Regions from separate parts of the Streptomyces sp. NPDC037083 genome, predicted to be linked through region 2. Evidence: riboswitches for the same ligand, from Rfam matches in the RefSeq annotation. Region 2 holds a riboswitch; the other holds the start of a gene.
What was found. Region 2 has a riboswitch for cobalamin ahead of ACZ7DE_RS12880 (CbtB domain-containing protein). Riboswitches for the same ligand answer to the same signal wherever they lie in the genome.

Region 1 (5,427 bases), on a different contig from region 2:
CCGACTGGGCCTGCAGCAATACTCGTACTGGAGCGAGGGGCAGCACGGCATCAACGCCCTGTTCGCCAACAACCAGGCTCGGCTTCCTCGGTACCGCCGACTACGGCAACGCCTCCGGCACCGGCCTGATCACCTACACCGACGGCACCAGCCGGCGCTGCACCCTGTCCTTCTCCGACTGGTGGAGCAACAGTGCGGCCGACGGCAGCGAGATCGTCGCCACCACCGACTACCTCAACAGCGGCGGCGGCAAGGTCCAGCAGAGGGTCAGCGTGTACGCCGCCACCGTGCCGCTCCAGGCAGGCAAGACCGTGGCCTACCTGACCCTGCCGAACGTGGGCCCCGACGCGGTGTCGGGCCAGGTTGCCATGCACATCTTCGCCACAGCGGTCGGCTGACCGCCCATCGCGGGCGGGCGCCGCGTCCTGCGGTCCCGCCGGCCGGTCCCCGCGGATCGAGCAGAGCACCGGCACGTTCGTCCCGCACCCGTGACCGATCGCATGAACCGACCGATCGCATGAACCGACCGTGCGACGCGCTTGATAGCCTCATCGGGCCAGTCGAGCCACATCCGAGGCCAGGGAATCCGGTGCGAACCCGGAACTGACGCGCAGCGGTGAGGGGGACGGGCGGGGCACGGAACGCCACTGGGAGACCGGGAAGGCGCCCCGTCCGGACGAACCCGAGTCCGAAGACCTGCTGGTGCCTCCGCGTCCCGCGCGGGGGGACGTCCGTAGGCCAGGCTCCGCGTACGAGCCCCGACCCCCGAGGCATGCCCGTGCTCCGTACCCCCGCGCTCCTCCTCGCGTCCGTCCTGCTGCTCACCGCCTGCGGCGGCTCCGGGAGCGGCTCCGAGAGCCCTGGGAAGTCCGCCGCTGCGGGCTACCCGGTGACCATCGACAACTGCGGCCACAAGGTCACCCTGGAGTCGGCCCCGAAGCGGGCCGTCTCCCTGAACCAGGGGACCACGGAGATCCTGCTCTCCCTCGGTCTCGGCGACCGCATGGCCGGCACGGCGACCTGGACCGACCCGGTGATGAAGGGGCTGGAGAAGGCCAACGCGTCCGTGCCGCGGCTCGCGGACGACGCGCCCTCCTTCGAGAGGGTCCTGGACGCCGAACCCGACTTCGTCACCGCGTCGTTCGTCTCCACCCTCGGCAAGGGCGGCGTCGCCACCCGCGCGCAGTTCGAGAAGCTGGGCGTGCCCACCTATGTTTCGCCCTCCGACTGCTCGGCGGGCAAGGACAACGACAGCGGGGGCGACGGATCGCGCAGCACACCGCTCACGCTGGACGTCATGTACGACGAAATCCGTGACCTGGCACGGGCGTTCGGCGTCGAGGAGCGCGGCGAGGAACTCGTCGCCGCGTCGCGGCAGAGGGTGCGCAGGGCCACCGCCGGACTGCACGCCTCCGACGTCTCCCTGATGTACTGGTTCGCCAACTCCCAGTCGCCCTACCTGGCCGGCTGCTGCGGCGCGCCGGGCGCCGTCACCCGCGCGGTCGGCGCGAGGAACGCCTTCGCCGACACCCATGACGAGTGGCCCCAGATCAGCTGGGAGACGGTCGCCGACCGCGACCCGGACGTCATCGTGATCGGCGACCTGACCCGCAGGCAGCAGACCGCGGAGACCGCGCAGGCCAAGATCCGCTTCCTGGAGACCAACCCCGCCACCCGTCACCTGACCGCGGTGAGGAAGAAGCGGTACGTCCTGCTCAGCGGGCAGGCGATGAACCCGTCCATCCGTACGGTCGAAGGGATCGAGAAGGTCGCCGCCGGGCTGCGGGACTTCGGGCTCGCCAAGTGAGCACCCGCCTGCTGCTGCTGACCGGCGGCGGACTGCTCGCGCTGCTCGCATCGGTCGCGGTCGCCGTGACGATCGGCCCCGCCGACATCTCCACGGCGGATGTGTGGGCGTCCGTCGCGGCACATCTGGGCCTCGGACAGGGCGCCTTGGCGCCGCTGCGCGACGGCATCGTGTGGGACCTGCGCATGCCCCGGACCCTGCTCGCCGCCGTGTGCGGGGCCGGGCTCGCCGTGTGCGGGGCCGTCATGCAGTCGCTGCTGCGCAACCCGTTGGCCGACCCGTTCGTGCTCGGGGTGTCCTCCGGCGCGTCCACGGGTGCCGTCGCCGTGGTCGTGCTGGGGGTGGGCGGGGGAGCCGTCTCCCTGTCGGCGGGCGCCTTCCTCGGAGCGCTGCTGTCCTTCGCGCTGGTGCTGCTGCTCAGCCACACCCTCGGCGACAGCGTCGACCGGGTCGTGCTGTCCGGGGTCGCGGCCATGCAACTGTTCTCCGCGCTGACCTCGTTCATCGTGCTGACCTCTGCCGACGCCGAGACCACCCGGGGCGTGCTGTTCTGGCTGCTGGGCTCCCTCACGGGCGCGGACTGGGGCCAGGTGCTGCTCTGCACGAGCGTCCTGGCCGTCGCCCTCCTGGTCTGTCTGGGCCACGCCCGCACCCTGGACGCGTTCGCTTTCGGCGAGGAGGCCGCCGCCTCACTCGGGGTCCGCGTCGCCCGCACCCGGCTGCTCCTGCTGTGCGTGACCGCGCTGCTCACCGCGGCCCTGGTCAGCTGTGCCGGCGCCATCGGCTTCGTCGGCCTGGTCCTGCCCCACACGACCCGTGCGCTCACCGGTTCCGGTCACGCCCGCCTCCTGCCGGTCACGGCCCTGACCGGAGCGGTCTTCCTGGTGTGGGTGGACACCGCCGCCCGTACCGTCCTCGACCCCCAGGAGGTCCCGGTGGGCGTGGTGACGTCCCTGATCGGCGTGCCGGCGTTCGTGGCCGTGCTCCACCGCGGACGGAGAAGGACGTGACCAGTCTGCACGCGGACCGCGTCGCCCGGCGCATGGGCGACCGGACGGTCGTCGACGGCGTCACCCTCACGCTGAAGCCAGGCGAGACCGTCGGCCTGCTCGGCCCCAACGGCTCGGGCAAGTCAACGCTGTTGAGGCTCCTCGCCGGGACCCTCGCACCCACCGCCGGGGTCGTCACCCTGGACGGACGCCCCCTGTCCGAGGCCGGCCGCCGGGCCACTGCCCGTCGCGTCGCCACCGTCGAGCAGCACGCCCACACCCAGACCGAACTGACCGTCCGTGACGTCGTCGCCCTGGGCCGCATCCCGCACCGCCGAGCCTGGGCACCGGCCTCGGCCGCCGACACCGCGGCCGTCACCGAAGCCCTGGCACGCACCGGACTGACCGGCCTCGCCGCCCGGTCCTGGCACACCCTGTCCGGCGGTGAGCGCCAGCGCACCCAGATCGCCCGCGCCCTCGCCCAGGAACCCCGCGAGCTCCTCCTCGACGAACCCACCAACCACCTCGACATCCAGCACCAGCTCGACCTGCTGGACCTCGTCGCGAGGCTGCCGGTCACCACCGTGGTCGCCCTGCACGACCTCAACCTCGCCGCGATGTACTGCGACCGCCTGCTCGTCCTGTGCGACGGCCGCGCCGTCGCGGAAGGCGCCCCGGCCGAGGTCCTCACCCCCGCCCTCATCGAGCGGGTCTACGGCGTCCGCGCCGAAGTCACCCACGACCCCGGCCACCCCGTGATCCGCTTCCTGCGGCCGGCCGCCCGGGACTGATCCTTGCGGTGGAGGGGCGCCGCGTCGCGTCGTGGCAGCCGTCGGCCGGAACCGGTGGCGATCCGAACGAGGCGCGGCTATGCCGTTGCCAGGCGCCCCGGCCCGGCTCGCCGTGCTGGGCGAGGTCGCGCGCGAGACGGGGGGCGAGCGTCAACCAGGTCGTGCCGGCCTGGCAGTTGGGCGGGGAGCTGCCGATCGTTCCGCTGGCCGGGGCGTCGTCGGTGGCGCAGCTGGAGGAGAACCTGGCCGCCGTCGGCCTGGAGCTGACCGCGGACCAGCGCCCCCGGCTGGACGCCGCGCACTGAGGCCCGGTCGGTGACCGGGGAGTAACCGAAAAGGCTACGCTGGGATCATGCCGTCCCCCCGCCGCACCGCCCGACAGGCCGACCTGTTGGAGAGACTCGTCGCGCTGCTCACGGCGGAGGGGTTCTCGGACTTCACCCTGGACGACCTCGCCGAGCGGCTGCGCTGCTCCAAGACGACGCTCTACCAGCTCGCCCGCAGCAAGCAGGGCCTGGTGGTGGAGGCCGTCAAGCACTACTTCCGGGGGGCGACCGAGGCCGTCGAGAAGCGGGTGGCGCAAACGGTCGACCCCTCGGACCGCGTCCGCGTGTACCTGACCGCCGTGGCCGAACAGCTGCGTCCGCTCTCGCGCCGGTTCCTGGAGGACGTGGCGGACTTCCCGCCCGCCCGTGAGGTGTACGAGGCCAACACGCGGATGGCCGCGGAGCGGGTGCGCCGGCTGATCGCCGAAGGAGTCTCCGACGGGGCCTTCCGCGAGGTGCACACCGCGTTCGTCGGCGAGGTCGCCGCCGCGACCATGCGGCAGATCCAGCAGGGCGAGCTCAAGGCGCGCACCGGGCTGACCGACGCGGAGGCGTACGAACAGCTCGCCTCGCTGATCGTGCACGCCGTCTCGTCCTGACCTCTGGCGCCGCCTCCGCCTCCGCCTCCGCCGTCTCCGGGCCGCCCGGCCCCTCACGCCGCTCACCCGACTCGTTCGCGGGATACCTCCGGGCACCCCGCTGGCGTACGCTTAATGATACGTTCGTACACACCGCAGTATCATTTCCGGTACTGCCAGCACTCCTACGTGGAGGTCACCATGCCTGCCACTCGCGCCCTGCCGTCCGAGGAAGCCGTCGAGCTCATCCAGCTCACGCGGACCCTCGCCGCCAAGGAACTCGCACCCCGGGTCGCCGACGCGGAGGCGGACGGGGCCTTCCCCCGGGACGTCTTCCGCACCCTCGGGCGCAGCGGCCTGCTCGGGCTGCCCTTCGCCGAGGAGGCCGGCGGCGCGGACCAGCCCTACGAGGTCTACCTCCAGGTGCTGGAGGAGGTCGCCGCCGTCTGGTCGAGCGTCGCCGTGGGCATCTCCGTGCACGCCCTGTCCTGCTTCCCGCTGGCCCGGTTCGGCACCGAGGAGCAGCGGCGCAGGTGGCTGCCGGACATGATCGGCGGTGAGCTGCTCGGCGCGTACTGTCTGTCCGAGCCGCACGCCGGCTCCGATCCCGCGGCGATGCTCACCCGCGCGGTGCGCGACGGGGACGGCTACGTCCTGAACGGCGCCAAGGCCTGGACCACCCACGGCGGTTACGCCGACTTCTACACGGTCATGGCCCGCACCTCCGACGACCGCACCCACGGCGTCTCCTGCTTCCTGATCCCGGCGGACACCCCCGGGCTGAGCGCCGACCCGCCGGAGCGGAAGATGGGCCTGACGGGCTCGGCGACCGCGACCATGCGGCTCGACGACGTCCGGGTGCCCGTGGAGCGCCGGATCGGGGAGGAGGGACAGGGGTTGAAGATCGCTCTCGCCTCCCTCGACTGCGGCCGCCTG
Region 2 (5,427 bases):
ATCCAGCAGTTCCGCGGGGCCTTCGACGCGATGATGCCGTCCTGGCTGGTCGTCCCGCTGGCCGTGGCCCTCGTCGTGATCAGCCAGATCAAGATCAACGTGACGAACGCGTACTCCGGTTCGCTGGCGTGGACGAACTCCTTCACCCGCGTCACCCGGCACTACCCCGGCCGCATGGTGTTCGTCCTGGTCAACCTGGGCTTCGCGCTCGCCCTGATGGAGGCCGACATGTTCAGCTTCCTCAACGACATCCTCGGCTTCTACTCCAACTGCGCGATCGCCTGGGTCGTCACCGTCGCCACCGACATCGGCGTCAACAAGTACCTGCTGAAACTCTCCCCGCACGCGCCCGAGTTCCGTCGGGGCATGCTGTTCGCGGTCAACCCGGTCGGCGTCGTCGCCTTCCTCGCCGCGTCCGGACTGTCCATCGCGATGTACTTCCACGCCCTCGGCGACACCCTCCAGCCGTACTCCCCCGTCGCCGCCGCGGTCATCGCGTTCGTCCTCACCCCGCTGATGGCCGTCGCCACCCGGGGCAGGTACTACCTGCGCCGCACCGACGACGGCATCGACGAGCCGCTGCTCGACGCGGAGGGCAACCCCAGCGCCACGACGTACGAGTGCCATGTCTGCCACCAGTCCTACGAGCGCCCCGACCTGGCCGCCTGCCGGACCCACCACGCCATGGTCTGCTCGCTGTGCCTGAGCACGGACACGGTCGGCGACCACGTGCTGCCCGCCCGGCCGACGACCGCCTGAACCCGCCGCCCCCGCGGTCGCGATCCACGCGAAGTGGGCCGCCCAGCACGGGACTTCGGCCTCGGGACGGTTCGAGCCACGGCAGGTTCGAGCGACGGCATGTTCGGGAGAGGCGGTCCGCGAAGGCGGGATCCGACAGGCGGGCCGGGACGACGGGATCGGGCAGGTGGTCCAGGACGGCGGGATCGGGAATGGTGGCCCGGGCGGCGGAGTTCGGCGAGGTGGCCCCGGGCGGCAAGGTCCGGCAGGGTGGTCCGGGGCGGCGAGGTCGGTCGTCGGTCATCACGCGCGCGTGATGACCGGCGCCCCCGCCGACGCCCCGCACATCATGCCCGCACCAGGAGGAGCACCACGTGACGAGCCGTGTCACCTTCATCTCGCCCGCCATGAACGCGTCGCTGCGTCAGGCCCGTTTCGACGACGGGGCTTCGATCGACGCCGGCGGCGAGGCGCGGGCCCGTGCCGCGGCCGGCGCGCTGCCCTCGGCCTCGCGTGTCGTGACGTCCGCGACGGTGCGCTGCCGGGAGACAGCCGCCGCGCTGGGCCTCGACACGGCGCAGGCGGTGGAGCCGGAGGAGTTGGCGGCGCTGGACGTCGGGCGCTGGCGGGGCCTGACCCTCGCCGAGGTCGGCGCGGGCGAGCCGGAGGCGGTGGCCCGCTGGCTCGCCGACCCCGCGTCCGCGCCGCACGGCGGGGAGTCCGTCGGGGACCTGTGCGCACGGGTGGCCGCCTGGCTGGATGCGTCGTCGCGGGCGGACGGCCGTACCCTCGCCGTGGTCGAGCCGGAGGTCGTGCGGGCGGCGGTGGTCCATGCGCTGGGCACGCCGGCGGCGGCCTTCTGGCGGCTCGACGTGCCGCCGCTCACCGCCACCTCGCTGAGCGGGCGCGGCGGCCGCTGGAACCTGCGGCTCGGGCATCCGCCGGACTCGGCCGAGGCCTCCGCCGAAGGATCATGACGCCGCATCCCGGTGACGTCGCAGCAGTGCCGCCACGGCGCAGCGCAGGCAGTCGACGTCCGGGTCCGCCGGTGCGGCTGCGGCTGCCTCGCACACCGGCCCATGCGACCCGGACGTCCCGCCTTCCCGGGGGCAGTCCTCGGCCGGGCCGGCGGCGACCAGCGTCTCCAGGTCCCGCAGAAGCCGCTCGGTGCGCTTCAGTTGCTGACCGAGGACGCGGATCCTGGCGCTCTGGCCGCCGATCTGCCGTCGGCTGTCGATGAGTTGCTCGTACTCCCGCGGTGTCAGGGCGACCGCTTCGCGGCCTCCCAGGGTGATGCGGCGCGGCTGGGGCTGTCCGGTCACCTCGGGCTCTCCGCTTCTCGCCGCTGTCGGTCCCGGGGTGCGGTCAGGTCGGCAGGGCGGGTCGATGGGACGACAGGGCGGGTCGACGGTCGATGTCGTCGCTGCCCGGAGAACGCGAGAGGGCCCCCGGACGGTTCCGTGGGCCCTCTCGTCGTCGTGTCGGTGAAATCGTCCGGTCTGGTGAAACCGTCCGGTCGGCGACGTCGTCGTGTCGGCGAAGTCGCCTTGCCGCCAGGTCAGTTCGGGGCGGGCGCCGCCGAACCCGCCGACACGGTGGCGGGCTTGGGGTGCAGCAGTCGCTCGGCCAGTTCGCCGAAGGCGAGGCCGAAGCCTGCCCACATCGTGACCTGCATGGCGAGCGAGGAAAGGCGGAACCGCCACAGCAGCGTGGCCGGGAAGTCCCCCGGAACCTCGTTGACGGCGGGCAGGAAGGCGTAGGCCAGCCCGACCACCAGCACGAAACCGAGGACGGCGACGACGGTGGCGTACCAGTTGCCGAGCCGCGGCGCGAGCCGCTTGCCGACGATGACCGCGGCGACCGCGAGGAGCACGCCGAGCACCATCATGAGGAAGTACAGGGTGGTCCGCTTGGCGATGGTGTCGTGGTCGCCGACCGCGGGCGGGTTGGCCGGGTACTTCAGGAAGGGCACGACGTACACGGTGAGCAACCCGGCCCCCGACAGCAGCAGCGCCGTGGCCCGGGGGGTGAAGCGTCCGACGCGGCCGAGGGCGAAGCAGTAGGCGAGGGCGGCGATCCCGCCGAAGGCCACCCCGTAGACCAGGACGCCGGTGGCGAGGCCGGCGGTGGACTGCAGCCCGCGGGAGACGAGTTCGACCTCGTGCTCGTGCGCGGCCGCGTGGGACTCCTCGAAGCCGATGGCGCCGTCGACGTACGGCTCGCCGAGGAAGTAGGCGACGAACAGGGCGAGCACGCCGGCCCCGAGGCCGGCGAGCATGCCCCGAACGAGCAGGTTTCTTACCGTTGCTGAGTTCATGGGTGTGCGGCGCCCCTGATCAGTGGCAGGGGAAGCCGAGGAGGTGACGGGCGTCGTGCACCCATTCGTGGACGCCCTCGCCGGAGACGACGGAGGTGGCGCCCTGCTCGGCGCCGACGAAGTAGAGCAGGACCAGCATCAGGACGCCGAAGAAGACCGCCCAGGGGGCGATTGCCTTCAGCGGCAGCTTGGCGGGTACGACGGGGGTGGTGACGGTCGGCTGGGCGACATGCTGCGCCATGGCAGGGCCTCCTCTGGGAGTTCGCGTCCCATCTCGGTGGTGCACAGGACGACGGTCCCGGGTCTGACTCGCGATGCGCCCCGTCAGTGAGAAGCGCATCGATCACAGTGGCGCGACCGTGCCGGATTTCCACCGGCTTCCGTGATCCCGTCGTCGATATCAGAGCGACGGTACCGTGTGTCGCGCCCATGGCCAATACCGCACCACCTGCCGTGATGCCGCTCTCCGCCGCGACGTGGCCCGGATCACCGCGGTTTCCCCCTGTCCGCCCGATCCTCGCCGGCCGCGGTCGGGAGCGGCGGGCGCCGGGCGCGCAACGGGAATTCCGGTCCCGTAGCCGGGTCGGGGTCGGGCAACGGGCTCCGGACCGAGTGACGGTTTCCGGCCACATGACGAGTTTCCGGTCAAGTTGCGGGCGCCGTCCGGCCCGAGGCGCTCCCAGGGGGCGGACGAAGCGTCATGCCGACTGCTGTGGAAGCGGTCGGGGAGCGGTGGCGTCCGCGTGACGCCGCGCCGCCCACAGTCCCGCCGCGAGGGCCGCGGCGGCCAGCCCCAGGACGCCCACCGCATGCGCGAGACCGCCGACTGCCGAGGCCACGGCCAGGAGTACCAGCGGGCAGACGAACTCGCCGCCGAAGAAGGCCGCCGTCCACAGTCCGGTGCCCCGGCCGCGGTCCTCGAACGCCAGCCGGGACATGGCGCTGGTGAGGAGCGCGGGCAGCAGCAGCCCCGTGCCCAGGCAGTTGAGCACCGCTCCGACGATCAGGAGCGGTGCGTCGGACGCGAGGGACATCACCGCGAAACCGACCGCGCAGAGCGCGAGGACGGCGGGCAGCATCGGGTCCGGGGAGCGCTTGAGCCGGGCGAAGGCGACCGCGCCGCCGACGGTGGCGGCGCTCGCGGCCGCGGTGGCCAGGCCGATCACACCGGAGTTCGTCACGCCGAGGTCGTCCAGCAGGTACGCCATCTCCACGGGGACGGTGTAGAAGACCATCGCCCCGAAGAAGGTGAGCGCGCAGATGCCGGCCATCTGCCGCCACGGGAACGACCCACGGGCCTGCGCCTCGCCCCGCGGCTGGGCCTGAGCCCGGACCTCGGCGGACGCCGTGCGCGCCGCGGGCCTCGGCAGCGGGTTCGGCAGGACGACGGCCATCAGCGGGGCGAGCACCAGGCTCACCGTGTAGACCCAGAAGGGCACACGCCAGCCGGCCGCCCCGGCCGCACCGCCGACCACGAAGAAGACGGTGGCGGACGCGGAGGCGCACATGGTCTGCAGGGCGAGGTACTTCACCCGGCGACGACCTGTGTAGTAGTCGCCGATCAGCGTGGTGCAGCAGGTCATGATGGCGGCCTCGGCGACACCGACCAGGGCGCGGCTGGCGATGATCGCGCCGAGCGAGTCGAGCCAGAGCGGCGCCGTGCCGAACGCGGCGTACAGGACGGTCGCCACGACCAGCAGGCGTTTACGGCCCAGCCGGTCCACGATCACCCCGGCGAACGGGGCCAGCAGCGCCAGCGCCAGCGCCGGCACGGTCAGTGCGAGAGGGACCAGCGCCTCGGCGCCCGTGCTCGACTCGAAGTGGTCCTGCATCTTCGGCAGCACCGGGGCGATCAGCACCGCCCCCAGGATGGGCAGGCAGCTGCCCGCCATCAGCAGGGTCACCCGCAGCAGATGGGCCGGGCCCGCGTCGGCGACGGGCGGGGGGACGGTGTCGTCGACCGTGACAGCAGAAGGCGGGGGCACGGAACCGGGCATGGCGACTCCAGGTGACGGCGTGAGGGACGGCTCGGGGATGACGAGAGGGACGGTTCAGGGGACGGCACGGGTGAGCGGGCACGCCGCACGGGCGCCGACCGCGGCGCGAGGCGGGCCGGGAGGCCGTACGCCGCCGGAGGATCCGGACACGGCGGCGTGCGGGTAGCGACGACTATGGGGCGGGCGGGGCGCCCGTCGCCATCCCCCGCGCGATCCGAATCCCGTATCCGGGGCATCCACGTCGTGGATGCGCGCCGCGCCACGGGTGCGGCGCGGCCGTGCACCGTTCTCAGCGACGGCCGAGCGGGGCGGGTTCGCCGACACCACGGACGCCACGGCCGTCACGGACGCCGAGGGGCACGCCCGCCCACTCGC

Region 1: another riboswitch for cobalamin. It lies ahead of ACZ7DE_RS08855 (ABC transporter substrate-binding protein); the one in region 2 lies ahead of ACZ7DE_RS12880 (CbtB domain-containing protein).

The regions. Positions count from the first base shown of each region.
Region 1 is NZ_JBVJSQ010000003.1:49,621-55,047, forward strand. Features, by position in the region: gene ACZ7DE_RS08850 (hypothetical protein) at 273-398, shown strand; cobalamin riboswitch at 541-718, shown strand; gene ACZ7DE_RS08855 (ABC transporter substrate-binding protein) at 773-1,807, shown strand; gene ACZ7DE_RS08860 (FecCD family ABC transporter permease) at 1,804-2,817, shown strand; gene ACZ7DE_RS08865 (ABC transporter ATP-binding protein) at 2,814-3,587, shown strand; partial or broken gene ACZ7DE_RS08870 (aldo/keto reductase) at 3,676-3,892, shown strand; gene ACZ7DE_RS08875 (TetR/AcrR family transcriptional regulator) at 3,940-4,512, shown strand; gene ACZ7DE_RS08880 (acyl-CoA dehydrogenase family protein) at 4,693-5,427, shown strand, end outside.
Region 2 is NZ_JBVJSQ010000004.1:172,712-178,138, reverse strand. Features, by position in the region: gene ACZ7DE_RS12900 (purine-cytosine permease family protein) at 1-759, shown strand, start outside; gene ACZ7DE_RS12895 (histidine phosphatase family protein) at 1,113-1,715, shown strand; gene ACZ7DE_RS12890 (hypothetical protein) at 1,710-2,060, opposite strand; gene ACZ7DE_RS12885 (CbtA family protein) at 2,297-3,055, opposite strand; gene ACZ7DE_RS12880 (CbtB domain-containing protein) at 3,075-3,296, opposite strand; cobalamin riboswitch at 3,333-3,490, opposite strand; gene ACZ7DE_RS12875 (MFS transporter) at 3,754-5,052, opposite strand.